DNA from 3 places in the Chryseobacterium sp. GW821-FHT04C04 genome. Region 2 is predicted to be linked to each of the others. Evidence: riboswitches for the same ligand, from Rfam matches in the RefSeq annotation. Region 2 holds a riboswitch; each other region holds the start of a gene.
The links. Region 2 has a riboswitch for S-adenosylmethionine ahead of AC07UM_RS09930 (alpha/beta fold hydrolase). Riboswitches for the same ligand answer to the same signal wherever they lie in the genome.
Positions count from the first base shown of each region.

Region 1 (10,711 bases), on a different contig from region 2:
TTTTCCCTGCTGAATCAATGTAGAAGTGGAACTATAATAAATTTGGGCTAAAGAAGGCGCTCTAAATCCTGTAGAAACAGCACCTCTCCAGTTTAGATTGGGAGCCAGCTTTACATTGGTGGCCACTTTATAATTGAATGTAGACCCGAAGTCTGAATAATTCTCATATCGTAAGGCTCCTTCCAGCAGCCATCCGTCCGTAACTTCCAGCTCTGCATCGGCATATGCGGCAACGCTGTTTCTGTTTCCTGAAACAGCATTTTCAGGACTAAACCCAGGAAAAACCTGTGCTCCTGCAGGTCTAATATTTCCGAAGAAGTCGGTTACTTTTTCATTTTCAGGGGTTTTAGCCGTTACCACACGCCCATAAATATCATAAGAAGCATAAGAGTTTTCTTTTCCGACATTCACTTTATAGTTTTCATGTCGGTATTCAGCACCAAAGGCAAGGTTTAATCCTTTCAGCACATCATATTTTTTGGAGAAATCCAGATTAACGGTATTTTGTGAAAACTCAGATCCTCCGGCATCAAAAGTTCTTGGAGAGCTGTCTGTAAGTGAAGCGTTAAATGTATTCACAACTCCAAAACCAAAGGTATTTTTTCCAAAAGTATTGCTGAGATCCACATTCCAGCCATTCCATTTCCCTTTAATTCCGGCAGCAAGAGAATAATCATTTACTGTTGCTTCAATCTGAGGAAGATATCCATTGGGAGTAACAGCATTGATGTTTCTTTCTGTATTCGGAAGTCTGTAAAATCCTCCGGCATTTCCAAGACGGTAACTGTAGCCACCGAATGAGTAAACTTTCCAATCATCATTCACAGGAATTTCAGAATTGAAAAAGAGCTGCCCCGACTGTAATTTGGACTGCCCCGCTCTGAGGCTGAAATCTTTTCTCTCCAATCCTCTGTAATTAAGTTCCTGTGATGTAAAATCTTGACCCAATATTTTTTGAAGATCGGAAATGCTGTTTGCTCCCGAAATTTGAGATTGAAAAGCAGTTCCAAAATAATTTACCTTAGCGGCATACTGTTTAACGGTATTAATAATCTGCTGAGTATTGGAAGTATTGGTGATATTTTTATACAGACCGTCAATATTAACGCCATCCTGCAATGCTCTGTAATTAATGGCATTATAAGCATTGAAAATATCACCTTCCCTTACTCCCGCTCTGGAATAAGGATCTCGGTATTGTGCAGAACCTGTAATATTAATAAATCCTGTTTTTCCAATTTTAGCACCATAGTTAAGGTCTACAGAAATAGTCTGCCCATCTACTCCTCCGGAAAAATTATTGGTAACAGGAGAAGCATATCCTCCCAGAAATACCTGTCCGGAAAGCCCCAGTCTCTTTTTTAGTCCGAGATTAACGACTCCTGCAATGGCATCAGAACCATATTGAGCAGAAGCTCCATCTCTTAAAACCTCTATTTTTTCCAAAGCAAAAGCCGGAATAGCATTTAGATCGGTTCCCACAGATCCTCTTCCTGGTGTAAGGGTAACATTAATCAATGAAGACTGATATCTTCTTTTTCCATTGAGTAAAACCAACACCTGATCCGGACCCAGTCCTCTTAAAAGGGCTGGATCTACAAAATCAGTTCCATCGTTCACCGTATGAGAGGTGGATGAAAATGAAGGTACAATATAATTTAAAGCCTGGCTGATATTGTTAGTTGGACTTTGTTTTAAAATTTTAGAAATATTAATGATATCCACCGGAACGGGTGTATCGGTCAGTGATCTTCCGGAACCTCTTGATCCAAGAATAACCACATCATCTATTTTCTTAGATTGTAAAGTATCTGTCTGCGCATAATAAAATGTAGAGATAAGCGCAATAGAAGGAACAAAGATTTTTTTCTTGAAATTATGCATTTTGTTGTTTATTTTTTGTTGTTAAAAATTGTTTTTTGAGCAAAAAAATCCTGTAGCCTTAAATTGTAAGGTTACCATAGATGCTCGAAATGTTTGTATTATTTTTTAGAAATAGAAAAGACTAGAAACAACAACACATGCGCATATAGAAATGGCATGAGAACATATCAGAATAATGAAGACTCACTTCATGATCCGAGGCATAAAAAATAATTGATGTAAGGTGATTTCCCTTGTCTTTAAACATTTGATTTTAACTTTAAAACAAAAATTCAAGATGGGGTAATGATAGAATGATAAACATTTTTTCCGGAAGATCCGGCTTATCGATTGCAGCACCTTGCTTGTTTTTGCAGGTTGCTATCCCATCTAGAGATTCTTGATAATTACCTGACAAAGATATAATTATTTCGTAAATAAAAAAATATTTGGCTTAATTTTTCGATTTTCAACATTTTAGCGTAACAATTTATCTTTTTCAGCGTCTAACCGGATATCAGTAAAAAACATTATGAAAAAAACTATCTTCGCTTTATCATTGGTAAGTTCTATGCTGGTCTTCTCACAAGAAAAGAACAATACTGCTGATAAAGAAAAGCAAATTGAAGGTGTAGTCATCACCAAAACTAAAAAAGCCGTTGAGCAAAAAGCAGACCGTACAATTTTTGATTTTTCCGAACAGCCACAGCTGAATAATGGAAACGTTTTGGAAGGAATCAAAAAACTTCCGGGGCTTGTATCAACAGATATTGCAGGGATGATGTATCAGGGAAAAATCCTGGATGTATATCTGAACGGAAGACCTTTGAATATCACCTCTAATGAATTGAACTCTTTTCTTGAAGGAATGCCAGCCAATTCTGTAGAAAGAATTGAAGTGATCACCCAGCCCGGTGCTGAATTTCCAGCGACTTCCGGAGGTGCCATCATGAATATCATTACCAACAAAAACGCTAATAAATATTTAACCGCTACGTATTCAGGGAATTACTCTTTCACGAATTACGATAAATATAGAAACAGAACAACGAATTCTGTTAATTTAAATGCCAGAAATAAATATTTCGGATGGCAGCTGAACGTAGGGCAGAATTACCGTGAAAGTATGCTGAACGGCCAGCAGGATGAACTGTTAACAAGTCATACCGACAGATATGGGCGTGGATATTTTGCAAAATCAGGATTGACTTTTGATTTAGGGCAAGACAGATTATTAGTAAACTACGATATTTATCACAATAATAATGACAACTACACTTTAAGTAACGGTCATGGAGATTTACCTTTTCAGAATAATCCAAAAGATTTAAAAGAAGCTTTTTATACTTCTTCGGATGTAGCTCATACCAATAGCTTGAGACAGGAAGCGGTGGTTACCTATCAGAAGCGTTTTGCAGACAAATCTCAAAAACTGGACTTCCAGTTGGGGTATACAAGATCTGACAGTAAGTTTGCTCAGGACAATTTCTTTCAGGATGGGACATTTGCAGCAGCTCCAAACCTGCCAATCAATAGTCCTACGAATGGATTAAAAGATATTCTGAACAATAAATCCGTGATGAATATTACCAACTTCAAGGTAGATTATGCTCAACCCATTAAGCTTCTTGATGGTGGAAAAATAAGCCTGGGAGGCCTATATGAAAGGCAGGATTATGATACGGAAAGTTTTGGGCTAACCAATCTTGAATATCAGAGACAGACGGCTTCAACCTATTTAGAATTTCAGGCTAAACTGAAAAAGTTTGACTTCACATTGGGTACTCGTGCTGAAAATTATGATATTACAGGAGTAACAAGATTCTTCGACAAAGATGCAAAGCTGGTGGAAGCTAATTTGATTCCTTTCAATAAATTTAAGCTTTTCCCAAATGCAAGCGTACAGTATAACATGATGAACCAGGTTTATATTGCTGCGAATTACAACAAAAAAATCAGTTTACCAAGTATTTCTGCCTTGAACCCCAATAACGTGACATTCTCCGGGCCAAGTACGGAAGTGAACGGTAACCCGAATCTACAGCCGACTATTTTTGATAATTATGAATTAAAAATATCAGCTTTTGATTATGCATTCATTGGCTATAGCGTAAGTTCAGCAAGCAATCAGGTAGCACAGATTATCAGAAAAGACGGAAGAAAACTCTTCAATGAACAGGTAAATATTTCGAATATGAAAATTCACAACTTCAACGTTGGATTACCGGTTCCTTTTATGATTTTCAGCAAGCCTTTTAGCGAAATCATGAAATTTAATTTTAATCCCGATAAAATTAACTTCATGTACCTATATGCTGGATATCAGAAACATGAAATTGACAACCTGAACAATAAAGGGTTCTGGATTTTCAATATCATGACGCAGATTATCTTGCCTAAAGACATCAAACTGACAGCCAATTATAGCTATCTGACTCCAAAAGCAGGATATTTCTACTTCACTGCCGAAAAACCGTTCAACAACTCGCTTGATCTTACGTTGACGAAGAAATTTATGAACAACCGTCTGACGCTTTCTATTTTTGCGAATGACATCTTCAACGGACAGATGATGCAGGTGCGTTCTAATCCGCCATCAGGAACTCCGGTATTGATCAGCAGCAAATATGATACAAGAAATTTCGGATTTTCCATCAACTATAAAATTCCAACAAGAAATAAACTGGCAAAAGAGGATCCGAATATCCTGAACCAGACTAAAAAAGAAGATAACGGAGGTGTAATGCAGCAGGCACAATAATTCTTCTTTGTAATAAAATAAAAATAGGCGTAAAATGATTTACGCCTATTTTTATTTAGATAAGTTTTGGCTAAAGCCGAAGGATGGTTTTATAAAAGTAAAACGGGCTAAAGCCCGTTCCTATTGATATTAAAATGGTGTTATTTGTGAAAATAGTAGTGATATTACCATTTATATTTACATCAAAAATCTATCGTCTGAAATCTCCAGTTCAGCGTATCTACCAAAGTCAGCTGATTAACACTCACAGGAAGATTCGTGATAATTTTTAACGTCTGAAGAGCCATCATACTGCCTATCATTCCTGGAAGAGCTCCCAGCACACCAAGGCTGTCACAATCTGGTATATCCTCATCGAAAGGCGGTTCAGGGAAAATATCTCTCAGATTTTTACTTCCGTTATGATTAAACACAGAAACCTGTCCTGAAAATCCTAAGATACTTCCGTAAACCAAAGTTTTCTTTAGCTTCATGCAGGTATCATTCACCAGATATCTTGTAGAAAAATTATCTGAACCATCAACAATAACATCATAATGAGAAAGGATTTCTTCAACATTTTCTTCATTGATTTTTTCTTCAATTCCGATGAATGTAACCTGATGATTGAGTTCTTTCACAAATGTCTCTGCACTTTTTACTTTGTATAAACCTACTCTATTTTCAGTGTGAATAATTTGTCTGTTCAGGTTATGAAGTTCCACCTCATCAAAATCTGCAACGCCTAAAGTACCCACTCCCGCAGCAGCCAGATATTGTATAACAGGACTTCCCAATCCTCCTGCACCAATAACGAGAACTTTGGAATCTATTATTTTCTTTTGTCCTTCCAGCCCTATTTCTTCGATAAATATCTGCCGGCTGTACCGTGAAAAATGATCTTCTTTTTTCATACTTTATGATAATTGAACCATTAAGATTCTTTAAGTTTTAAGGAAAGTTAAGTTGAGCTTCGCTTCAAAAAAAGATAGTGTCTTAAAAATCTTCGATTTTTCTTAAATAACCTTCACCTCTTCAAATTTCTTAATGGTTTAAAAATTTTAAAATCCACTATACACAGAATCCCAGTCTTTCATCACAGGATCGTAACCCGATTTTTTGATCATGAGCCTGATTTCCTCCATGCTACGTTCGTCACTGGTTTCAAACTGTTCCAGGGATTCTTTATCTACAGCATAGCCTCCCGGGTTTGTTTTCGATCCTGCACTCATAGCTGTTGCTCCCAGTGATATAATATTATTTCTGAAAACTTCATTTTCTCTCGTAGAAATAGAGATTTCCAGGTCTTCATTCCAGATTCTATAGGCACAGATCAGCTGAAGCAGATCTTTGTCTTTCATAATAAAATTGGGTTCTATAATTCCTTCTGCCGGTCTGAGCCTTGGAAAGGAAACGGAAAACTTACTTTTCCAGTACTGTTTCTGAAGATAATCAATATGTAAGGCGTTGAAAAAACTATCGACCCTCCAATCTTCAAGTCCAAGGAGAACTCCCAGCCCGATTTTATGAATCCCTGCACGTCCTATACGGTCCGGAGTTTCCAGCCGGAAATGGAAGTTCGATTTTTTACCTTTCGGATGGTATTCTCTGTAAACGTCCTGATGATAAGTTTCCTGATAAACCAACACGGAATGTACTCCTTCTTCATGAAGCAGCCTGTATTCTTCTTCCATTAATGGCTGAACTTCAATGGAAATATGGGAAAAATGAGGTTTTAACAATCGGACAGCATTCTGAAAGTAGGGAACTCCTACAATTTTATTGGCTTCTCCGCTTACCAGCAATACATGATTCACTCCCATTGATTTCAATACTGATGCTTCAATCATCAGTTCCGTATCAGAAAGCGTTTTTCTCTTCAGTTGGTTATCAAGACTGAATCCGCAATAGGTACAGATATTCTGACACTCATTACTGAGATACAGCGGGGCATAGAGCTGAATGGTTTTTCCAAATCGTTTTTGGGTAAGCATCTGCGTCATTCTTGCCATCAGCTCCAGTTCCTGAGAAGCGGCTGGTGACAGGAGATTCAGAAAGTCATCAAGCGTCTTATTCTTTTTCTGAAGACTATAACTTACATCAGACAGACTTACTTTTTCAAGCTTATTTTTTACCTCATCCCATTGATAGTTTTCAAAAACATCTTTAAAGCTTTTCATGATTTTGTTTTATTCAAATAAAAATGACGTGAGGGGACTTGAAGCTTCGGCATGGTTGGCTATTGCTCCCAATCCAGACTCAAAAGCTCTTCTTCCGGCAATAACTCCTTCTTTAAAAGCTACCGCCATATTCAATGGGTTTCCGGCAACGGCAATTGCTGTATTCACCAACACTGCATCTGCTCCCATTTCCATTGCTTTAGCCGCATCTGATGGTGCTCCGATTCCGGCATCTACTACTACTGGAACATTACTTTGGCTGATGATGATTTCCAGAAAGTCAAGGGTTCTTAATCCTTTATTGGTGCCAATGGGTGCTCCCAAAGGCATTACTACTGCTGTCCCGGCATCTTCAAGACGTTTGCACAGGACAGGATCGGCGTGAATGTAAGGCATCACGACAAATCCTAGTCTGGCCAATTCTTCGGTGGCATATAGGGTTTCAATAGGATCTGGTAATAAATATTTCGGATCTGGATGGATTTCCAGTTTCACCCAGTTTGTTTCCAATGCTTCTCTGGCTAATTGTGCGGCCAATACTGCTTCTTTGGCTGTTCTCGCTCCGGAAGTATTGGGCAGAAGATGAACCTTGGTTTCTCTTAATGAGTCGAGCAGATCATCTTCATTAGACTGAGCATCTATTCTTTTCAGAGCCATAGTTACCATATCGGTTTCTGATGCGATCACAGACTTTACCATATCTCTTAGACTTCCGAATTTTCCTGTTCCTAAAAACAGTCTTGATTCAAAAGTTCTTCCTGCGATTTCTAAATTCTGATTGTTCATATCATTATTTTGTTTAGTTCTTTAATAATGGCGGGCTGCTTTGTAATGAGCCCGGATACGGCCACACCATAAATCTCAATCTCCTGTAACGGTAAAATATCTTCAAGGCCAACGTTTCCGATTGCAAATATTTTGGGAATGTCTATTGATTTTTCTCTTAATCCATCAATGATATCCTGATACCCTTCAAATCCAAGCACAGGACTTAGCTTTTCTTTAGTGGTAGTAAATCTCAATGGTCCCAAACCAATATAATCACAGGATTCTTTGATTCTTTGAATGACATCTTCAAGGGTATTCGCTGTTCCTCCAATGATTTTATTTTCACCTAAAATCAGTCTTGCTTCTTCGATAGAACTGTCATTTAATCCCAAATGCACACCATCAGCATCTATTTCTTTTGCAAGCTGTACATGGTCGTTGATGATACAAACTGCATAATATTCTGAACAAAGCTGTTTTGATATTTCACAGAGACTGATCAATTCATTTTCCGGAGCATTTTTCCATCGAACCTGAACCCATTTGATTCCATTGTCCAGGGCTTTGCGGATATGAAGCTCCTGTTCCTGTTTTGTATTTCCCTGTGATATGTATTGTAATTTTTCCATGTTTACGATGAATGTGTTCCCAGTAAAGAGGGATTGCTTTTTAAAAATTTTTCAATGTATAATTTCCCTTTCCGACAGGCTGTTTCCCTATTTTCACCTTTGGCGAGCTCTGCTGTAATGGCGGAAGATAAAACACAGCCCGAACCATGTTTGGGAAAATAGATCTCATTATCATCACTTGGTTTTAAAAATGTTTCTGTACCATTTTCAACTAAAACATCTGTTCCCAAAAGATCTTTTCTATGCCCTCCTTTGATCAGCAATGAACATGTATTGGTATCCGGCAAAAGATTATTTTCTTTTAAAACCCTATATTCATTGTAATTGGGAGTCATTAAGCTGATATCGTTTACAATATGCTTCAGCTGTGGAAGTGTTTCAAGGTCAAAAAAGGTAAATTCAGAAGTGCTTCTCAGAACCGGATCCCAAACGATTTTTACTTCAGGGTTACCAGCCTTTACTGCTTTTATAATTTTACCCAGAAATTCCGCATCTTTCACAATTCCGATTTTCACAGCTGAAATGAGATAATTTTCCATCAGCACCTGAATCGCTTCAACCACTTCATCCACGGGACGCCATTCTAAGCTCAGGCATTTGGCAGCAGTTTGCACTGTCAAAGCTGTACATACTCCCAGCCCCATCACTTTCGACTGTTCAAAGGTTTTACTATCTGATAATAAGCCTGCTCCGCCACTCGGATCAAAGCCCGCAATACTCATGACATAAGGACGTTCCGGCATTTTTTAAATACTTTTAAGGGTTCTTCACTTTCCCAGATCGCCCCTAATAAAGCGGCTCCATCTATGTCTGTTTCGAAAACTTCGTGAATATTATCCTGATCAATTCCTCCCAGAGCAATCAACTTTACATCCGGATTATTGCGATATTTTATTTCTTCTTTAATCGTAGAATCTATTCCATATCCTTTTTTGGATATACTTGGAAAGAACGGGCTTATGAAAGCATATTCCCATTCTTTGTCCAACGTATTGTATGTTGTGATATCGTGCACCGAAGTTGAAATTGTATTTTCTATTGCAAAAGGTTTATACGTTTCTTCTTTCCTATCAATTTCCCTGAAATGAAACCTTGAAATATCATACTCCTTTCCAAGATCATAATGGGTATGGAGTACCAACTGTGGATAAAAATTTTCATCAATCTGGCTGATCAATTCAATCATTTCATCGCGAGTGATACATGGTTTACGAATGTGAAGCCAATCAAGCCCTTCCTGAAACATCTGATTAATAGTATCAGTTTCTTTCGGAACAATTAATTCAGGAGTGATTACAAGGATCATATATAAATTTCTTTCCCTTTTTCGATAAACTCCTGCGATTTATCCAACATTCCCTGTTCTGCAGATTCACGGATTTCCTGAGTAATTTTCATAGAACAGAATTTTGGACCGCACATAGAACAGAAATGCGCAATTTTAGCTCCTTCTGCGGGCAATGTTTCATCGTGATAAGCTCTTGCTGTTTCAGGATCTAATGAAAGGTTGAACTGATCTTCCCATCTGAATTCAAATCTTGCTTTGCTTAACGCATTATCCCGGTACTGCGCGCCCGGATGTCCTTTTGCCAGGTCTGCCGCATGAGCTGCCAGTTTATAGGTAATAACCCCCACTTTTACATCGTCTCTATTTGGAAGTCCTAAATGCTCCTTGGGTGTTACATAACAAAGCATCGCACAGCCAAACCAACCGATCATTGCAGCCCCGATTCCGGAAGTAATATGATCATAACCCGGAGCGATATCTGTCGTTAAAGGTCCTAAGGTATAGAAAGGAGCTTCATGACATTCTTCCAGTTGCTTTTCCATGTTTTCTTTGATCATGTGCATAGGAACGTGGCCAGGTCCTTCAATCATCACCTGTACATTGTGCTTCCATGCTATTTTTGTCAGCTCACCTAAAGTTTCCAGTTCAGCAAACTGAGCTGCATCATTGGCATCTGCAATAGATCCCGGACGAAGACCGTCTCCCAGAGAGAAAGCTACATCATACTTCTTCATGATCTCGCAAATCTCCTCAAAATGAGTGTACAGGAAACTTTCTTTGTGATGAAATAAACACCATTTTGCCATAATAGATCCTCCTCTGGATACAATTCCAGTGACTCTTTTCGCTGTTAAATGAATGTATCTCAACAAAACTCCGGCGTGGATGGTGAAGTAGGAAACTCCCTGTTCTGCCTGTTCAATCAAAGTATCTCTAAAAATTTCCCATGTCAGATCTTCAGGAACGCCTTTTACTTTTTCTAGTGCCTGATAGATCGGAACAGTACCAATCGGAACCGGACTGTTTCTGATGATCCATTCTCTTGTTTCGTGAATATTTTTCCCGGTGGAAAGATCCATAATCGTATCTGCTCCCCATCGGCAAGCCCATACTGCTTTTTCTACTTCTTCATCAATACTGGATGAAACAGCACTGTTTCCGATATTGGCATTGATTTTAACCAGAAAGTTTCGTCCGATGATCATGGGTTCACTTTCCGGGTGGTTAATATTATTGGGGATAA
Region 1 covers NZ_JBWKTO010000009.1:91,324-102,034, forward strand. Annotated here, with positions in the region: gene AC07UM_RS23350 (TonB-dependent receptor plug domain-containing protein) at 1-1,884, opposite strand, end outside; SAM-I-IV-variant riboswitch at 2,178-2,275, opposite strand; gene AC07UM_RS23355 (outer membrane beta-barrel protein) at 2,396-4,624, shown strand; gene AC07UM_RS23360 (HesA/MoeB/ThiF family protein) at 4,807-5,517, opposite strand; gene thiH (2-iminoacetate synthase ThiH) at 5,665-6,783, opposite strand; gene AC07UM_RS23370 (thiazole synthase) at 6,793-7,569, opposite strand; gene AC07UM_RS23375 (thiamine phosphate synthase) at 7,566-8,180, opposite strand; gene AC07UM_RS23380 (hydroxymethylpyrimidine/phosphomethylpyrimidine kinase) at 8,183-8,923, opposite strand; gene AC07UM_RS23385 (thiamine phosphate synthase) at 8,899-9,486, opposite strand; gene thiC (phosphomethylpyrimidine synthase ThiC) at 9,483-10,711, opposite strand, start outside.
Region 1: another riboswitch for S-adenosylmethionine. It lies ahead of AC07UM_RS23350 (TonB-dependent receptor plug domain-containing protein); the one in region 2 lies ahead of AC07UM_RS09930 (alpha/beta fold hydrolase).

Region 2 (10,711 bases):
TTTTACAGGATGCTCCCAATCTTTGAAACGCTCTCCACGGTAGTCTTCTTCTTCAAACTTATATCTCTGAAGCATGGTTCCCATTGCACCGTCAAGAATTAATATTCTTTCGGATAAAGCTTTATATAATTGTTCTGAGTTTTTCATTTTCTATCAATTTGTAATAGTTTATAAATCCGCTGACCAGTTTTTTGCATAAGAGGATTTGTTTATTGATGATTTCAAAATCTTCTTTAGAAATAAAATGCTGGTCTGAAGCAAAATGGAATTGAGTTTCCATTTTATAGAGAGAGTTTCCAGCAATATGCAGAAACTGTAAAGTATCTTCAGAAACTTCTCTTCTACTTCCTTCCGTTATATTGAACGAAACTGAAGTTGTCATTCTTCTTATTTGGCCTGTTAAAGCCAAAAATTCTTCTTTAGGAAAATTTGCAGTAAGGATATAAGTTAAATGAACCAACTTTTTTCCTTCCCTCCAAATTGCTAATTCTTTGTAGTTTCTATCCATTGGGCTCTCTATAAATTGTCAACGATTAACTAACCTAAAGCCTGTTTCAGATCTGCGATGATATCATCTACATTTTCCAATCCTACTGAGCAGCGAACCAGCCCTGCTGTAATCCCTACTTCATTTCTTTCTTCGTCTGACAATTTGGAGTGTGTAGTGGATGCCGGATGGGTAACGATCGTTCTTGTATCACCCAGGTTGGCGGACAGTGAACACATTTGTATCTTGTCTAAAAAGTTTCTTCCGCCTTCAATTCCTCCCTTTATTTCAAACGCTACGATATTTCCACCAAGCTTCATCTGCTTTTTAGCTACTTCATAACTCGGGTGGGATCTCAGGAAAGGATATTTTACCAGTTCAACATTAGGATGACTTTCTAAGAATTCAGCTACTTTCAATGCGTTCTCACAGTGTTTTTCCACTCGGATAGCTAGTGTTTCAAGGCTTTTTGATAATACCCATGCATTAAAAGGAGACAATGCAGGTCCTGTATTTCTTGCAAAAAGATAAATTTCTCTGATCAGGTCTTCTTTTCCTACTGCTATTCCTCCTAGCACTCTTCCCTGTCCGTCAATCAGTTTCGTTGCTGAATGTACAACGATATCCGCACCGTATTTGACAGGCTGTTGAAGATAAGGTGTTGCAAAACAGTTATCTACAATGAAAATAAGATTATGTTTCTTGGCGATCTGCCCGAAGAACTCAAGATCCAGAATTTCAATCGCTGGATTGGTGGGAGTTTCAAGGTATAATATCTTTGTATTGGGTTGAATATATTTTTCAACATTCTGAGCATCTTCCGCTTTGAAATAAGAAGTTTCAATATTCCATTTCGGGAAATACTTGGTAAACAAAGTGTGTGTAGATCCGAATACAGACTGACAGCTTACAATATGATCTCCGGCATTCAGGAGTGCAGCAAATGTAGAATAGATGGCTGCCATTCCTGTTGCAAAGGCATACCCGGCTTCTGCACCTTCCATCTTAGTAATCTTATCAGTAAACTCTGTCACATTCGGATTAGAGAAACGGCTGTATAGATTTTTAGGTTTTTCTTCTGCAAAGCTTGCTCTCATATCTTCTGCATCCTGAAATATAAAGCTGGAGGTAAGATATAATGGTGTGGAATGCTCGTCAAACTGAGATCTTTCAGTCTGGGTTCTTATTGCTGATGTTTCAAAATTTTCCATATAGTTTTAATTGATCAATTTCACAGTGTAGCCATCAGATTCTTCGCGATGCCCAGAAGGACAATTGCCGTTATGGTTACACTGCCAAATTGGTAGATTATTACGTTAAATATTATTTCGTTTCACTTACTCTTAAAATATCTCCGAATACTCCTCTAGCAGTTACTTGCGCTCCGGCTCCGGCTCCCATAATCACGATTGGATTTTCTCCATAGCTTTCTGTATAAATTTCAAAGATAGAATCGGAACCTTTTAACTGTCCTAATGCTGAAGTTGCAGGAACTGAAATCAATTTCACATCCAATTCACCTTTATCTTTCTGCAAGTCACCATGTAAATCACCCACATATCTCAACACATGACCAGGCTCCTGATTTTCTTTAATTTTCTGGTATTCTTCATCCAGTTCATCCAATCTTGAAAGAAATTCTGATTTTGAAACTTCAAGTAAGCTTTCCGGGACAAGGTTTTGGATATTAATATCACCGAATTCATTGATCAGGTCTAGCTCTCTTGCTAAAATCAATAGTTTTCTTGCTACATCATTTCCGGATAAGTCTTCTCTCGGATCCGGTTCTGTATAGCCTTTTTCCAAAGCTTCGTTGATGATGGTTGAAAATTTATCATCCCTCAAAGAAAAATTATTGAATACATAGCTCAGTGTTCCTGAGAATACTCCTTTGATTCTTGTGATATTTTCTCCTGAAAGGTGTAATAATTTGATCGTATCAATTAACGGCAAACCAGCTCCAACATTGGTTTCATACAGATAACGTCTGTTATTTTTGCTCAACGTATATCTTAGTTTTCTATACTCTTCAATGGGAAGGGTATTGAAAATTTTGTTGGAAGAAACCAGATCGAATCCGTTTTCTGCCAAAGCATGATAGTTCTTTACAAAATCTTTACTTGCTGTGTTATCCACAACGATAAGATTCTCCAGTTGATTTTCATTAGAGAAATTAATAAGTTCTTCTACATTCGACGGATGTTCTGCTGTCAAAACCTCATCGCCCCAATTGGCATCGAATCCTTTTTTGTTGAAGGCTATTTTCTTTGAATTGGCTACTGCAACTACTTTAAGGTCTATTTTTTTACGTTTCTTAATTTCTTCTGCAGATTCAAGTACCTGCTGTATTAATGTCTTTCCTACATTTCCGTGACCAATAATTGCCAGATGAACCGTCTTTGGTTTTTTGAAAATTTCAGATTCTATGATATTTTTTGTTTTTTCATCCTGTGAAGAAGTCACTACGATATTAACTCTGTTTTCTCCTGCTACCTGATTCAGCAATAATGGGAAAACATTATTTCTTGCCAGTTCGGCAAAGACTTTATTGAAATCTTCTGCTACAAAACCGATTACAGAAACATTATTGATACTATAGATCTGAGAAACTTTTCCAGATTTTCTTTCTGCTTCAAACTCATCAATAAGACAAGCTACTGCTTTTTCTGCATCAATTTCCTGAACCAAAATAGAAATTCCGTTTTCTATGGCCTGTTGAGAAATTACTCCTACACTGATACGCGCTAAAGTAAGCGCTTTAAAAATTCTTCCGTCAATCCCGATTTCTCCGAGGAAATCCTCTCCTTCAAATTTAATGATTGATCTGTTTTTCAAAAATTTTATTTCGTTAGCATTTTTCATTACTTCTATAAAATGTTTTTTATGATATTATTTAATTGTTGATATTCCATTAGGAAGGCATCATGCCCATGTATAGATTGGATCTCGTGATAAGAAACATCCTTATTTTTCTCTTTTAAGTTTTCAAAACACATTCGGATTTCAGAAGCCGGGAAGAATAAGTCTGTATCTACGGAGATCATGTGCATTCGTGCTTCGATCCTCTCCAGTGCTTTCTCTTCAGCATTGATATTCATCAAGAGATGATTCATCAATTTGTATGCTTTTAAACTAAACCTTTCGTTTAATGCATTACCGTGGTAAACCAGCCAGTCTTCTGATTCCAGGCGTTGTTTGTCCTGATTATATTGGTTTTGAAATCTATCGTTGAGTGATTGTGGAGTTCTATAACAGAGCATCGCATGAATTCTCGCTTTCTGTAATGGTTCATCTTTATCATTCAATAAAAACTTTTGAACCAGACATTGAGCATGAAGCCAGTCGTGTGTTCTGTAATCACAGGCTATGGGAATAAATATTTCTGCAAGATCCGGCTGCTTCGCAAGCATTTCCCATGCAATTCCCCCTCCAAGAGAGCCTCCAATAATGGCATATATATTTTTGATATGTAAAGCTTCAAGCCCTTTCAGAAATATCGCAGCGATATCTGAAGGGGTGAAGTCTTCATAGTCTTCAATTAAAAAATCATCATAACCGTTTCCGGGTATATTGAAACACAGAACAGTATATTGATTCGTATCAACAAGCTGATTCTCTCCCACCAATTGCTTCCACCATCCTTTTTCTCCCGATACATTTGAGTTTCCGGTAAGAGCATGGTTGATTAGAATGATGGGTGCTGTAAACAGATTTTTCCCAAAAAGCTGATAGCTTAATGAGATATGATATTCCTTTTGAGAATAAGTCTGATACGAAAGATTAATATAGTTTAGTTCTGTTTTCAATTCTATTATATTTTACTACAAATACAATTGAAAATGCCACAGGAAATGGCTGAAAAGAACTTCAGTAAGTTATCTGTCCAAAATAAATTGGTAGAACGTAGCACCTTCTTTGCTTGCGCAAAGGGTTGCTAAGGTTTCATAGGGTCTAATCCCTCAACCTTTCTTGATAACATTTTCAATATTTAAATGAACGAATGATGCAAAGGTAGTTCTTTTCTTTTAATTTCAAAAAAAAATTATTTTAATATTTAAAACAGCCCTTAAATACAAGTATTTCAAGGCTATATTAATAATTATTCAGATGAAAAAAATTGGAATTACTTCTCAAAAAAACTAACTTCGTATTGAAAAATGATGAAATATGACCGTTGAAAAAGAAAGATTACAAGATACTAAATGGAAAAACTGGGGACCATATGTAAGCAACCGCCAGTGGGGAAATGTACGTGAAGATTACAGCCCCAATGGAAATGCATGGAATTTTACCAATCATCATAATGCCGAGAGCTATGCTTACCGCTGGGGAGAGGAAGGAATTGCAGGAATTTCTGATGTAAAGCAGCTTTTCTGTTTTGCTTTTTCGTTCTGGAACAGGAAAGATAAAATGATAAAAGAACGATTCTTTGGGTTGAGCAATCCTCAGGGAAATCATGGTGAAGACATCAAAGAAATCTTTTATTATCTGGACAATACACCTACCCACAGCTATATGAAGATGGTGTATAAATATCCAATTAATGAATTTCCTTACGATGATCTTGTTACAGAAAACGGAAAACGCAGCAAAAAGGAACCGGAGTATGAGATTTTCGACACCGGAATTTTTGATAATGACGAGTATTTCGATATTTTCATTGAATACTGTAAAGCAGATCACAACGATATCCTAGCAAGAGTCACCGTTTGTAATCGAAGCCAGCGTGAGGCTTCTATTCTGGTAGCTCCTACAGTCTGGTTCAGAAATAACTGGAAATGGGGATACAATACTTATAAAGGAGAGGTTAATGCTTCTCATGACGGAAGTATCAATATTGGTCATGACAGTATATCGATTAAAAAGCTTTATTCCCGAAATACAAATGCACAAAGTGTATTTTGTGATAACGAAACGAATACTTCAAAACTTTACGGAGCTCCCAAAGTAGAGAATGCTTATTTCAAAGATGGAATCAATGATTTTATTATTCATCAGAGAGATACCGTAAATCCTGAAAAAAGAGGAACAAAAGCTTCTTTTCTGATTGATGAGATTATCGGTGGAGGAGAATCAAAAGTCTTTGAATTCAGATTGTGTCCTGAAGAAACGGATGAACCTTTTAACAGTTTTGATCATATTTTCAATACCCGACAAGCTGAAGCTGAAGAGTTTTATAACGAAATTCAGAACGATACTGTAAATGAAGATGAAAGAAATGTTCAGAGACAGGCTTTTGCCGGACTCCTCTGGAATAAACAGTTCTATCATTACAATATCGGAAAATGGCTGAAAGGTGATCCCAACTTTGAAGCACCAAGAAATTTCAACGAATATGTAAGAAATACAGAGTGGAATCATCTCCACAATAAGGATATTATTTCTATGCCTGATAAATGGGAGTATCCATGGTATGCCACCTGGGATCTGGCATTTCACTGTGTCCCTTTTTCAATCATCGATGCAGAATTTGCCAAGGGACAGCTTTTACTGTTGACCAAAGAATGGTACATGCATCCTAACGGACAGCTTCCTGCTTATGAATGGAACATGAGCGATGTGAACCCTCCTGTACATGCATGGTCATGCTTCCGTGTTTTTAAGATTGATGAAAAAAATAATGGCAAGCCGGATCTGCTATTCTTAGAGAAAGTTTTCCAGAAGTTGTTGCTAAATTTTACATGGTGGGTTAACAGAAAGGATAAAAACGGTAAAAATATTTTTGGAGGCGGCTTCCTTGGTCTTGATAACATTGGAGCTTTTGACCGAAATATGGAATTAAAGGACGGTCAGCATCTTGAGCAGGCAGACGGAACAAGCTGGATGGCGATGTATGCATTAAATATGATGCGTATTGCCATGGAACTTGCCCAATATTATCAGGTATATGAGGATATGGCGATCAAGTTTTTCGAACATTATCTTTATATCGCTGAGGCTATGGAAAATCTGGGTGAAGGAACAAAAGGTTTGTGGAATGAAGAAGACGGATTTTTCTATGATGTATTGCAGCTTGGAAATGGAGATAGTGTTTCTTTGAAATTAAGAAGCATCGTTGGCTTAATTCCGTTATTCGCAGTAGAAATTGTTGATCACAGGCTCTTGGAAAAGATGCCTAATTTCAAAACCAGAATGGAATGGATTCTTAAAAATAAACCGGAACTCACCAAGCTTGTTTCTCATTGGGATGAGGAGGGGCAAGGCAGAAAACATCTGATGAGTATTTTACGTAAAAACAGATTAACGAAAGTTCTTACCAGAATGCTTGATGAAAAAGAGTTTCTAAGTTCTTACGGAATCCGTGCTATGTCTAAAGTATATGAAGAAAATCCTTTTGTATTCTCTGTGCATGGAGCCGAAAATATGGTATACTATACTCCTGCAGAAAGTGACAGCCGAATGTTTGGAGGAAACAGCAACTGGCGGGGACCGATCTGGTTTCCTATTAATTTCCTGATTGTAGAGAGCTTGCAGCGTTTCCATTATTATTATGGAAATAGTTTGAAAGTAGAACTTCCAACGGGAAGCGGAGATAAAAGAAACCTTGATGAAGTGGCTCAAAACATCAGCAAAAGACTTTGTTCTATATTTTTAAAGGATGAACATGGGCAGCGTGCTTTCAATGGAGGCAATCCGAAGTTCAATTATGATGAACACTTCAGAGATTATATTACCTTCTTTGAATATTTTCATGGAGATAACGGCCGCGGTGTAGGGGCTTCTCATCAGACAGGGTGGACTGCTACTGTGGCGAAACTAATAAAACCAAGGCTGACGTTCTAGATGAATAATCAGTAATGAGTAATAAAAAAGCCGGATGACTCATCCGGCTTTTTCTATTTTTAAATAAGAGATTAGATTTTTTCTCCGTTTACGTATACTTCGTATCCGATTTCTACATTCGGTTCTAACGTTTTTGATACGGAACAGTATTTTTCAAAAGAAAGTTCTGCAGCCTTCAGCGCTTTTTTAGGATCAATGTCCCCTTCTAAAAGGAACTTAACGTTAATTGATTTAAAAGGTTTCGCATCCTCTACCTGCACTCTCTCTCCTTCTACCTCTGCCTGAAAACTTTTGATGTCCTGACGCTGTTTCTTCAAAATAGAAACTAAATCAATTCCGCTGCAGCCAGCCACAGCCATCAGTACACTTTCCATTGGAGAAACTCCTTTTGCTCCCGGCTGGGAAGTATTATCCAAAAGGATAGAATTTCCCTGAGCATTTGTACATTCAAATAAAAAATCGTCGTTTATTCTGTTAAGTGTTATCTTCATTCTTGCTTATTGCTTGATACAAAGTTATAAAATTCCTCTCGCTTTTATCTCCAAATATTTATTGATAACATCGATATTCAAATTTTCCGGAAGCGTATATACGGTATAAATTCCATATTTGCGGAGTTCCTGAATAATCAGTTTCTTTTCAAATTCAAATTTTTCAGCAACGATCTCATCATATATTTCCTGCATATTCTCAGGATTTTTGTTGATCAACGTCTGCAGTTCTGAATTTTTAAAAAATACCACTACCAGCAAATGGTTTTTAGCGATTCCCCGAAGGTATTTCAACTGTCGGTTGAGCCCGTCTAATGTTTCAAAGTTCGTAAAAAGTAAAATTAAACTTCTTTGGTTGATGGAATATTTTACATCCTGATACAAACGGTTGAAGTCACTTTCAAAGAAATCTGTTTTAATATTATAAAGTGCTTCAGATATTTTTTTCAATTGTCCGGATTTATTATCAGCGGCAATTTTATTTTCAGCTTTTTTGGAAAAAGTCATCATCCCGGCTCTATCTCCTTTTCTCAAAATAATATGAGAGAGTGCCATCGTTGCATTGATGGAATAATCCAGTAGACTGAGCCCGTTGAAAGGCATTTTCATGGTTCGTCCTTTATCAATCAGCATAAAAATACGCTGTGATTTTTCATCCTGAAACTGGTTTACCATCAAACGGTTGGTCTTCGATGTTGCCTTCCAGTTGATCGTTCTGATATCATCTCCGGGTACATATTCTTTGATCTGCTCAAATTCCATGGTGTGCCCCAGCTTTCTGACTCTTTTGATTCCTCCCAATAAAAATTCACTTTGAATGGCCATCAGTTCATATTTTCTGAGATGGATAAAAGATGGATAAGCAGGCAGCATAGCATCTTTCTGGAAAGTAAACCTCTTCGAGATCAACCCAAGCGGTGAAGATGCATAAATATTCAACCCTCCAAAATGATATTCTCCTCTCTCTTTAGGTTCTAATGAATATTGAAAGAAAGTATTCGCTCCGGAAGCAATCTTCTTTTCAATCAAAAAATCTCTTTTCTGAAACTGGAATGGAATTTCATCAATAATTTTAGTGGCTATTGGAAAGCTGTAATTATTTTTAATATCAATTTTCACAAAGTTCTCATCTCCGTTGGACAGTTTTTCCGGCAATATCCTTTGAACCTGTAATGCATTTTTTTGGTTAAAAAGCAATAGAAAATCTACCATTGCAGCCAGAAAGCAGATCAAAAGTGCGATATGGGCTGCCCACATCAGCACCGGAAAGAAAAATGCCAGGACATACAGAATCCCCACTCCGATGAGTGTAAAAAAGAAACGTGTATTGATGTATAAGTTTTTCATTGGTTAGGTTGCAGGTTGCAGATAAAAGGTTTTAGGTGGTCATTTATTAGCTTTTCCACATTCATTATTATTGTAAGGAATTAATGAGTCCGTTCAACATTTTGGATATTTCTATAATTTCCTGATTTAGTTTCAAATAATCATCTTCATTTAAAAAACCGAGATTTTTTGAAATGATTAATTGTGTTTCTGCCTCTGCACAACTACCTCTTGATATTTTTAAAAATTGCAGATAATCAGGTTTACTTCGTCTCGAGTTTCCCTCAGCAATATTAGAGGGGATTGAAACAGCTGCTCTTCTGATTTGTGATACCAATCCGTAGATTTCGGCTTTAGGAAAAGTTTCTGTAATTCTATACATTTCAGTAACAAAATCAATAGACTTCTGCCAAACTATAAGCTCTTTAAAATTTGCCATATATAATAATTTTGTCACTATTAAAGCATTCACTTACTATCAACTGCTACCTGCCACCTATTATCTACTACCTATCTAGGAATCTCTATTCCTTCTAAAATCTGACGGATAATTTCATCTGCAGTAAGACCTTCCATTTCTCTTTCAGGAGATACAATTACTCTGTGTCTTAAAACAGCGTAGCTTGCTTCTTTGATATCTTCAGGAGTCACAAAGTCTCTTCCTCTCATAGCTGCAAATGCTTTTGATGCTGTAAGAAGTGCTAATGAAGCTCTTGGTGAAGCTCCCAGATATAAGAATTGATTTTCTCTGGTATTGATGATGATTTTAGCAATGTATTCCATCAACTGAGCTTCCACAATAATTTCTTTTACCAGATGCTGATAGCTTTTCAGTTGTTCTGCCGTGATGACACGATTTACTCCTTCTGTTTTATCTTCTTTTTTGCTTTCATGCTGATTTCTAATGATCGCGATTTCCTGTTCAAGATTAGGATACCCTACATTGATTTTGAATAAAAACCTGTCGAGCTGGGCTTCCGGAAGTCTATATGTTCCCTCATGTTCTATGGGGTTTTGGGTAGCTATAACAAGGAAAGGTTCTTCCAAAATATACCGTGTCCCGTCCATGGTGATCTGTCTTTCTTCCATGACTTCAAACAATGCAGACTGGGTTTTTGCCGGCGATCTGTTGATCTCGTCAATCAGTATGAAGTTGGAAAAGATAGGTCCTTTTTTAAATTCAAATTCTGAGTTTTTCACATTGAAGATAGATGTTCCCAGGATATCGGAAGGCATCAGATCCGGTGTAAACTGGATTCTGCTGAAACCTACGTCAATGGTCTTAGCCAATAATTTTGCTGTAATGGTTTTGGCTACTCCGGGAACTCCTTCAATAAGAACGTGCCCGTTTGAAAGTAATGCTGCCAAAAGATGTTCTATCATCTTCTCCTGCCCTACAATTACTTTTCCTATCTCAGACTTTACTTTCTCTAAACTCGTACGAAGTTCTATCATATCGATTCTCGACTGAAACTGTTCTTCCTGTTTATTAAGGTTTATAGAACTTTGGTTTTCTATATTCTGGTTATCAAGATTTTCCATAATAAAATTTAATTTACCAATCTAACACTGTATCAATCTAACAATTATATTCTTCTTTGGAATAGTTGTTATGATCATTGGT
Region 2 covers NZ_JBWKTO010000003.1:11,121-21,831, forward strand. Annotated here, with positions in the region: gene AC07UM_RS09910 (homocysteine S-methyltransferase family protein) at 1-147, opposite strand, end outside; gene AC07UM_RS09915 (four helix bundle protein) at 122-508, opposite strand; gene AC07UM_RS09920 (O-succinylhomoserine sulfhydrylase) at 538-1,698, opposite strand; gene AC07UM_RS09925 (ACT domain-containing protein) at 1,811-3,349, opposite strand; gene AC07UM_RS09930 (alpha/beta fold hydrolase) at 3,355-4,293, opposite strand; SAM riboswitch class I at 4,360-4,466, opposite strand; gene AC07UM_RS09935 (MGH1-like glycoside hydrolase domain-containing protein) at 4,655-7,270, shown strand; gene AC07UM_RS09940 (OsmC family protein) at 7,342-7,761, opposite strand; gene AC07UM_RS09945 (DUF58 domain-containing protein) at 7,786-9,108, opposite strand; gene AC07UM_RS09950 (four helix bundle protein) at 9,176-9,526, opposite strand; gene AC07UM_RS09955 (AAA family ATPase) at 9,598-10,629, opposite strand.

Region 3 (10,711 bases), on a different contig from region 2:
GATTATAAAAGACTAACCGGATCTTATCAAAGAATTTCGTTAGATAAAAAATAGTTCATTACAATTACTTTTATTGGGAGGCTCATGAAATTTTCATGAGCCTTTTTCTTATTTGTTTTTCCCATTAAAATGAAATATCAGATCAAAAATAATGATGATGAATAAAAATTAATATTATATTCGATAAAAAATAAGATAATGAAAAAATTTTATTCCTTTGTTTTTCTGTTGATTACCGTGGTCGTTTTCGGGCAGATCAACTATACCATTACACCCAATCCATTCAACGAAACCGATGCTGTTACGCTGACAATTCCCGGGGACCAGATTGATGAATCCGCATGGGGTATTTCCAACAATGCTGTTTATATCTGGTCTTGGTCTTTTGATACCAATTATCAGAACAGTCAGAACTGTCCTACCAATGGCAGCTGGAGCGATTCCAATGACCTGAATAAACTGAATTATAATGCAGCCACAGATACCTATTCCCTGGCTTTTACTCCGACTTCTTTCTTCGGAAGAACAGGAATCGGACGATTTGGTTTTTTATTAAAAGATAAAACAGGGGCACATCAGACCTCACCGGATATATTTGTCAACGTGGGTACTTTAAGCTTAACCCTTACAAATCCACTGGCGAACAGTCTTACCTCGGTCCCGGCAGGAAATTCAATCAATATTACAGCCACTACCAATGTTAATACTACTTTCCAGTTAAAAGCCAATGGAGTTGTTGTGAACTCAACTTCAGCTCTTTCACAAGCTTATTCTTATACTTATACGGTTTCAGAAGACGCTAATATGGAGCTTACAGCAACTCAGGGATCCAATTCCAAAAATGCGGCATTTATTCTGCAGATTCCGAGAAATGTAGTGACTCAGGCGGTTCCAAGCTGGATCCGACAGGGGATTAATTATCATCCTACAGATCAGACCAAAGTAGGGCTTGCATTGTATGCTCCCGGTAAAAACTTTGTGCATGTTATCGGCAGCTTTAACAACTGGGCTGTGAATGATGCCTATTTGATGAAAAAGGATACCACAAATCCTGATCTTTACTGGATTGAACTCAGCGGACTGACCCCTCAGCAATTATATTCTTTTCAATACAGAACCAATGATTTAAGAAAAGTAGCAGACCCTTATTCACCACAGATTTTATCTTCTTATGACGATCCATGGATTTCGGCTTCTACCTATCCAAATCTACCTGTATTCCCTGCAGGACAAGGTTTTGAAGTTTCTACATTTAAAACAGGGCAAACCGCTTATAACTGGCAGGTAACCAATTTTCAAAGACCTGCGAAAGAAGATCTGATCGTATATGAATTATTATTAAGAGACTTTACTCAGGAAAAAAACTGGCAGTCACTGATCAACAAGATTTCTTATTTGAAGAATTTAAAGATCAATGCTATAGAATTGCTTCCCATCATGGAATTTGATGGAAATCTTTCCTGGGGATACAATACTTCCTTCCATTATGCATTGGATAAAGCATATGGAACTCCTGAAAAATTCAAAGAATTTGTGGATCTGTGCCACCAAAACGGAATTGCGGTGATTTTAGATGTCGCCTTTAATCACGCAACAGGACGCTCACCTTTGGTAAGACTTTGGAATATAGACCCTGATGGAGACGGTTATGGAAATGTTGCTCCGGATAACCCTTATTTCAATCAGGTTCCCAAACACTCTTATAATGTGTTTAACGATTTTAATCATACAAGTTCTTCAACTCAATATTACGTTGAAAGATGCCTTCAGCAATGGTTGACAGAATATCACATCGATGGATTCCGTTGGGATTTGACGAAAGGATTCACCCAAAGCTGCTCTGAAAATGATGAAGCCTGTACCAATGCTTATCAACAAGACAGAGTTGACATTATGAAACATTATGCAGACAGGCAGTGGGCTATTGATCCCAATTCTTATATGATTTTCGAACACCTGGGAACAGATGCAGAAGAACAGCAATGGGCCAACTACAGAATAGCAGAAGGAAAAGGTGTTATGCTTTGGAATAAACAAACCGATCCCTATAATCAAAATACCATGGGATATAAGGAAAACAGCAATTATGACCGTATGAATCACAGTCTTCATGGCTTTACCAATATGAGTGCAGTGGGATATGGGGAAAGTCATGATGAGGAAAGACTCATGTTTAAAAACCTTGAATATGGTGCAGTGAATGGAGGTTATAGTGTTAAAAATCTGAATACGGCTCTTGAAAGAATGAAAACCTTCGGAGCTACATTCTTCACTATTCCCGGTCCGAAAATGATCTGGCAGTTTGGAGAATTAGGATACGAATTCAGTATCAACAGATGTGCGGATGGTACGATCAACAGCGGATGCAGAACAGATGAGAAACCAGTTGCATTTACTCTGGGATATGATACGGATGTAAACAGAAAAGCAGTGTATGATACATGGGCTAAAATAATCAACATCAGAAATACCCATCAGATTTTCAAATCTAAAACATACAGCATAGAATCCAATAATCTTACGAATGATCCTGATGGACTGATCACCAGGATTTATCTCTATGATACAACCATTACTACCGGAATAAAGAATGTGGTGGTATTGGCTAATTATACTACTTCTGCACAAAATGTTGTTCCTTACTTTCCTTACACAGGTCAATGGCAGAATCTGATGGATGACAGTGTTTCCAATATAGCTTCAACAACAGCTCCGATAACTTTACAGCCTGGAGAATACAGGGTTTTCGGAAATTATGCAGGAGCTTTGTCAACAAAGGATACTCACGCAGCTAATAAATTATCCCTTCAGATTGCTAATAATCCAATACAAAACGGGATCGCAAAATTAATTTTTAACAAAGCAAAAAACGGAGAGATTTTATTTTTTGACATGACCGGTAAAAAGCTGGATTCATTCAGACTTGATAAAGAAAACGGGACTTATGAAACCAAAATCAATTATCCGCCAGGAACTTATCTGGTTCAGTTAAAATCGGAAACAGGAATCGCAATTCAAAAGATGATTGTTAAGTAAAACAAAAAGGCAGATTGGCAGAAGAGCTGATTTGCCTTTTTTGTATATTGAAAAAAATAGTCTACTTTTGTGGTAGATTTATCAAGAAAGGTGGAGGGATTTGGCCCAAAGAAACCTTAGCAACCTGTACAATTCAAAAAAGTGCAAAGGTGCTAATTCCAACCCGAAAGGGGAGATAAGTGAAGTCAATATTCTTATATGAATTCCATTTCTTGAAGTCTTGTTTATCTGCGAAAAGGTTCGCAGGAATGTTATTATTAATTGGCAAGAACGAAAAATGAAAAAATTAAGTACAGCAGTATTTTTGCTGAGTGTAATTTTGGTAGCTGCTCAGGAGAATGAGGAGAAAGGAAAACAAATCGAAGACATTATCATTGTCGGAAACCGAAATGTCAAAAGAACAAAACTTGAGACACCGGTTCCTGTAGATGTTATCAATATTGACAAGATCCAGAGAAGCTCTCCACAAATGACCGCTCAGGATCTCCTGAACTATGTGATCCCATCATTCAACGCAGTGAGACAATCTGCTTCTGACGGTACAGAACATATTGATCCCGTATCCTTAAGAGGAATGGGACCAGATCAGATTTTGGTATTATTAAACGGAAAAAGAAGACATTCTACATCGTTAGTCAACTATCAGAATACCGTAGGAAATGGCTCTGTAGGAACAGATCTTGGCACAATTCCCATCATTGCAATTGATAGAATAGAAGTCTTAAGAGACGGAGCAGCGGCACAATATGGCTCTGATGCTATCGCAGGAGTGATCAATATTATTCTTAAGAAAAATGCCGGAGCCTCTGCAAGTCTTACTTATGGAGTAAGCGGAAGAAATGATGGCGATACTTATCAGGCCGGAGCCAATTACGGAACTTCATTAGGAAAGAAAGACGGCTATATTAATCTTTCACTACAATTAAGCCATAGAGGAAAAACAACAAGAACTCAAAATCATGATTTAGATATTTTCGGAGATAATTTTGCATATGCGTTTGCAAATGATCCTGAAGCGGCAAGAGCTGCAGATGATGCAAAGATTAAAGAACGAGGATTGACGCGTGATGATTTCAATTTTCAGATCGGAGATGCCCAGATTAGACAGGGACAGCTGTTTTTCAACGCAGAATACCCTTTTAATGATAATTTTAAACTGTATTCTTTCGGAGGTTTTAGTATCAAAGAAGGAAAAGGTTTTGGTTTCAGAAGACTTCCGAGCGAAACATCTAATGTCGTTTCATCTATTTACCCAAACGGGTTTCAGGCAAGTCTTGGATCTCAGGTCTATGATGTGTCTTATGCTGTAGGCGCAAAATATAATGTCAATAACTGGCTATTCGACCTGAGTAATACCTTCGGAAGCAATACGTTCAATTATAATGTAAACAATACGAATAATGCTTCCCTTGGGGCAAAATCGCCAACCCGTTTTTATGCAGGAGCCCATAGTTTCCTTCAAAATACCGTTAATCTTGATGTTTCTAAAAATATAAATCGTTTCAATATCGCATTCGGAGGAGAATTCAGATTTGAACAATACCAGATCAAGGCCGGAGATGAGGCTTCTTACACCCAATATGACATCAATGGAAATGTGGCTGCTGAAGGTTCTACGGTACTTGGTGCAGGAGGATCACAGTCTTTCATTGGGTTTTCTCCCAACAATGCATTGACGAAGGACAGGCATTCGACCGCAGTATACGCAGATGTTTCCTATGATTTAGATAAAAAACTGAATATTGATGCCGCTGCAAGATTTGAAAACTACTCAGATTTTGGAAATACATTGAATGGAAAACTCGCTGTACGATATGAATTTGTGAAAAATTATGCAGTAAGAGCAGCAGTCGGAACAGGATTCAGAGCGCCCTCACTTCAGCAGCAGTATTTTAATAATTCTTATGCCGATATTTCGACTTCAGGATCGGGAATTGTCACCAAAGGGATCTTCAGGAATGATAGCGATGCTGCCAGAATTTTAGGATTTGATAAACTCAAACAGGAAACTTCTGTCAACGCAAGTGCAGGATTTACCCTTCACCCTTTGAATAAATTATCTATTGCCGTAGATGGATATTGGATCAAAGTGAAGGACAGAATTGTAATCACCAGCAATATTACAGATCCAAGGCTGGCCCAGTTTAAGGTGGAAAGCGGAAGATTCTTTGCCAATGCTGTTGATACAGAAACGAAAGGAGTAGATGTGGTTGTTTCCTATGACTGGCTACTTGGTAAAGGAAATTTAAATATTAATCTTGCCGGAAACTATACAGAAACGAAAATTACAGATTTCCATTTTCCGGAAAACTTAGGAACCCCTCAGAATGAATTCTTTGGTCCGGATCAGATCAATATCATTGAAACATTATCACCCAAAACAAAAGCATCATTAGGATTAAATTATGGAATCGGGAAGTTCAATTTTCTCGTAAGAAATACCTATTTTGGCAAAGTAATAAGAGATGGTTATCCTTTTGGCGGAGTTCAGGAGTTCTCTCCAAAAGTAGTGACCGACATCAGCGTTGGGTATGATATCACAAAAAGTATCAACTTTACCGTTGGAGCCAATAATATTTTTGATGTCTTCCCGGATCGCCAGATTTATGAAAATTCATACTATGGAGTATTCAAATATGCACCGGTTCAGATGGGAACGCTGGGGAATTATTTCTTCGGAAGGCTTAATTTTAATTTTTAATCATTAAATGAGTACTACCTCGCATCAGATTGGCTGGAAAACAGCTGCAGCCATCGTCGTTTCCAATATGATCGGAACAGGAATTTTTACCACCCTGGGATTTCAGTTATCCGATATTACCAATACCTACAGTATTTTCCTGCTGTGGGGTATTGGAGGAATTCTCGCTTTGTTTGGAGCCTTTTGCTATGCTGAATTAGGCTCACACTTTAAAGGAAACGGAGGCGATTTTATCTATCTAAAAGAAACCTATCATCCACTGTTTGGATATCTGATAAGCTGGGTTTCTCTGATTATTGGATTTTCTTCTCCTGTGGCCCTTGCAGCATTGGCAATGTCAAAATACCTTTCCGTATTTGATTATTCTTTTGGAAATGGTTTTGCGATTGCAGCTATTTTTCTGGTTGCGATTGCGTTGTCATTTAGCCTGAAAACGTCTAGCAGATTTCATAACTTTTTTACTTTCATCAAAATAACCTTCATTATTGTGTTGGTTATTCTTGGAGTTGGGCTTTCAGATTCACCACAGATTGGAAATAGTCTGAACTTCAGTGACAACTGGAAAAATGAGATCATGCTTCCGGCTTTTGCCACCTCTCTTGTTTTTGTTACCTATTCCTATACGGGTTGGAATTCGGCATCTTATATCGCCGGGGAAATAAAAGATGTGCAGAGGAATCTTCCCAAATCACTCATTATAGGAACTGTTTTCGTGACAGTAAGCTATATTTTGGTGAATTATATTATGCTGAAACATGCTTCTGTAAGTCAACTGGCAGGAAAAGAAGATGTAATGGGAGAAGCAGCTGTCAATATGCTGGGACCTGCCTTTGGAAAAATTGTCAATATTTTTATCGCTTTACAACTGGTTGCTACAATTAGCGGATACTTATGGGTAGGATCGAGATTAACGCAGGCTTTTGCAAAACACACCTCTATTTGGAAACCATTATCCGCAGGCAATGAAAAAGGAATTCCCGTAAGGGCTATTTTTGCGCATGCAGTGATTGCGGCCATTATTATTCTGACAGGAAGTTTTAAAGAAATCTTCGTGTACACGGCTTTTATTTTACAGCTTTTTGCAAGTCTGGCTATTTCTACCGTATTCTTTCTGAAGAAAAAAGATAGAAAAATTTTTAAGTCTAACGCTTTCCATATTTTTCCTGCTGTTTTTCTCCTGTTCAGTATTTATATTCTCTACTTTACATTTATTCATAATCCTAAAGAAAGCCTGATAGGACTGGGAATTATCGCAGTTGGAATTATTTTATATCTGGTGGACAGAAGGCTGTCCAAAGGATCTTAGAGGCGGTTTTAATCCCGTATAAAGTGGGATAAACAAATTTGTAATTGGGTGTTTTTGCCATTTTACTCCCTTTATCCCTAATGCTCAAAAATTTATGCTGATTCGGAATTTTAATTTTGAATTAATAATTCTTATCTTTGCACCCACAAAATTTCTACAATGTCTAAATCATTAATTCCAAAATTAGAAGCTATAAAACAAAGATATAATGAGGTTGCAGACCTTATTATACAGCCTGATATCATTTCAGACCAAAAAAAATATTCTTCTTTGAACAAAGAATATAGTGATTTGGGAAAAATTGTAAGAGTTTACGATCAGTACAAAGGTGCCCTTGACAGCATTGAAGAATCTGATGAAATCATTGCTGATGGATCAGACAGAGATCTGGTAGATCTTGCTAAAGAAGAAAAATTGGAAGCTCAGGCTAAAATTCCCGGATTGGAAGAAGAGCTGAAAGTATTGCTTATTCCTAAAGATCCTGCAGATGATAAAAACATCATCGTAGAATTACGTGCAGGGACAGGTGGTGATGAGGCGGCTATTTTTGTAGAAGATATCTACAGAATGTATACCATGTATTTCAAAACAAAAGGATGGAGACATGAAGTTACAGATTCCAACGAAGCGGCAAAAGGCTACAAGGAACTGATTATGAAAGTGGAAGGAGAAGGCGTTTACGGAATCATGAAATTTGAATCAGGAGTTCACCGTGTACAACGTGTCCCTGAAACAGAATCTCAGGGGAGAGTTCATACATCCGCAATTACAATCGCTGTTCTTCCGGAAGCTGAAGAAGTAGATTTTGAATTGAATCCTGCCGATATTGAAATGCAGACTTCTCGTTCAGGAGGTGCCGGAGGTCAGAACGTAAACAAGGTTGAAACTAAAGTTCAGCTTACCCACAAACCTTCAGGGCTCGTAGTGGTCTGTCAACAGGCTCGTTCTCAGTTGGCTAACCGTGAATTGGCAATGGAAATGCTAAGAACAAAATTATACGATATAGAATTACAGAAGGTGCAGGGAGATATTGCAGCACAACGTAAATCTATGGTATCTACAGGAGACCGTTCTGCAAAAATTAAAACGTACAATTACCCACAAGGTAGAGTTACTGACCACAGAATCAATAAGTCTATGTATAACCTTGATGCCTACATGAACGGAGATATTTCTGAAATGATTGATGCGGTCATCATGGCAGAAAATGCAGAGAAAATGAAAGGAGAAGAAGAAAATTACTAAGATTAGAACACATACAAATAAAGCCTCTGATTCTTCAGGGGCTTTGTCTTTCCAAATAACAAAACATAAAATATACTATGAAAACCTACAAAATTATTTTGCTGCTGATGCTTACCATGATGGGACAGCAACTTTTCGCACAGACTGAAGTAAAGAAACCTAAAGAAGCCTTTGAACTGTTCTTTGGTACTTTCGTGAATAATGATGAAGAAACTTTGAAAAAGCTTAATGATTATTTAAAGCCTACAGTAGAAGGGCAGGATGCTTATCAGGTAAACTTCAAAGAAACTTCACAAGAAGTGATGAACGGCAGTGTAGAGAATTTTTTGTCTGCTTTTCCTAAAGCTACAGGTTCAGCATGTAAAAAAGAAGCTGAAGACTATTTCAGAGCCATGTTTGATAACTTTAAAAAAGGAAAACTTACCATTAAAGATGTAAAAGTAGTTCCTAATGAATATGTTGAAGGGCAAAAAATTGCAGAAATAACCTATTCTGTAAGTTTCCTGGTTCCATCAAAACTAACTTCCGGACCAAAAGGTGATCTGAAAAAAATAAAAGTGGAGGATCTGAAAAAATATCTGACTCAGGCAGTTCAGGATTTTAAAAATGCTGATAAAACAGTAACCACAGATCAAAACTTTAATCTATACGAGCTTAAAGAAGGTGATAAAATATACTATTGGAACGGAAGTCCTGATGAGATTGTTACCAACCTTACCGATTTCTATTTTGAAAGCTTCGGTGCCAGTGAATAGTACAAAAATACGATAGTAAAACACACAAGTCTCAATGTATTGGGACTTTTTTTATTTCATATACTTTACGTATTTTTGAGAAAAACCGATCAGTATGAATTTTAAACCTATATTGTTAACTGCTGGAGTATTATTTTCAGCATCTTTTTATTCTCAGAAAATGAATTATCCTAAAGCATTAAAAGGAAGCCAGACCGATACTTATTTTGGAAGCGCAGTTGCTGACCCTTTCAGAGACCTTGAAAATGATTCCGAAGCGACTAAAAAATGGGTGGATGAAGAAGTTACTTACAGTCAAAACTATCTTTCAAAAATTCCGTTCAGAGATAAAATTAAAAGCCAGCTGAAGGACATCTGGAACTATGAAAAAATTTCAGCACCTTTCAAAGAAGGAGATTATACCTATTATTATAAAAATGATGGTTTGCAGGCACAGTCTGTTTTGTACAGAACAAACAACAAGACGAATGCCACAGAAGTATTTTTAGATCCTAATAAATTCTCAGAAAAAGGAACAACTTCACTTTCTAACCTGTCATTCAATAAAAAAGGAAACCTTGCCGCTTATTCTATCTCTGAAGGAGGAAGTGACTGGAACAAGATTATCATCATTGATGCAATTACCAAAAAGCAGATTGATGAGACTTTGCTGGATGTGAAATTCAGTGGAATTTCATGGCAGGGAGATGAAGGGTTCTATTATTCAAGCTATGATAAGCCGAAAGAAGGGACGGTACTTTCCGGGATGACAGATAAACATAAAGTCTATTTTCATAAACTGGGAACCAAACAGTCTGAAGATAAGTTGATCTTCGGAGGAGATAAAACACCACGAAGATATCTGGGTGCCGGAGTTTCTGAAGATCAGAGATACCTTATTATTTCTGCTGCTAATGCTACAAATGGTAATGAATTATATATAAAAGACCTTAAAAAAGGCGGAGACTTTGTACAGATTGTAAGCGGATTTGATGTCAATGCAAACATTGTAGACACAGAAGGTGATGATCTTTTCATTTTTACAGATAAAGATGCACCCAATATGCGTCTTGTAAAAACAACAATCAGTAATCCTGCTCCAGCAACATGGAAGGACGTAATTCCACAGACTGAAAATGTATTGGGAATTTCTTCCGGTGGAGGATATTTCTTTGCCACCTATATGATTGATGCCATAGATCAGGTAAAACAGTTTGATAAAGCTGGAAAACTGGTTAGAGAAATTACACTTCCTGGTAAAGGAAATATTTCAGGATTCGGAGGAAAAGAAAAGGAGAAAGATGTTTACTTTTCTTTCAGTAACTATATTACACCGGGAACTACCTATAAATTCAATGTAGACTCAGGTAAATCTGAAGTATATCAAAAACCGAAAGTGAAGTTTAATCCGGATGAGTATGTTTCAGAACAGGTATTCTATACTTCCAAAGATGGTACAAAAGTTCCTATGATGATCAATTATAAGAAAGGAACTAAGCTTGATGGTAAAAATCCTACTATTCTATACTCTTACGGAGGTTTCAATATTAGCCTGCAGCCATCATTCTCTGTAGTGAATGCTATCTGGATGGAAAATGGCGGTATCTATGCCGTTCCAAACATTCGTGGTGGAGGTGAATACGGAAAGAAATGGCACGATGCAGGAACAAAACAGCAGAAGAAAAATGT
Region 3 covers NZ_JBWKTO010000007.1:84,956-95,666, forward strand. Annotated here, with positions in the region: gene AC07UM_RS22055 (T9SS type A sorting domain-containing protein) at 1-16, shown strand, start outside; gene AC07UM_RS22060 (alpha-amylase family glycosyl hydrolase) at 199-3,036, shown strand; SAM riboswitch class I at 3,112-3,218, shown strand; gene AC07UM_RS22065 (TonB-dependent receptor plug domain-containing protein) at 3,314-5,737, shown strand; gene AC07UM_RS22070 (APC family permease) at 5,745-7,043, shown strand; gene prfA (peptide chain release factor 1) at 7,203-8,288, shown strand; gene AC07UM_RS22080 (hypothetical protein) at 8,366-9,043, shown strand; gene AC07UM_RS22085 (prolyl oligopeptidase family serine peptidase) at 9,138-10,711, shown strand, end outside.
Region 3: another riboswitch for S-adenosylmethionine. It lies ahead of AC07UM_RS22065 (TonB-dependent receptor plug domain-containing protein); the one in region 2 lies ahead of AC07UM_RS09930 (alpha/beta fold hydrolase).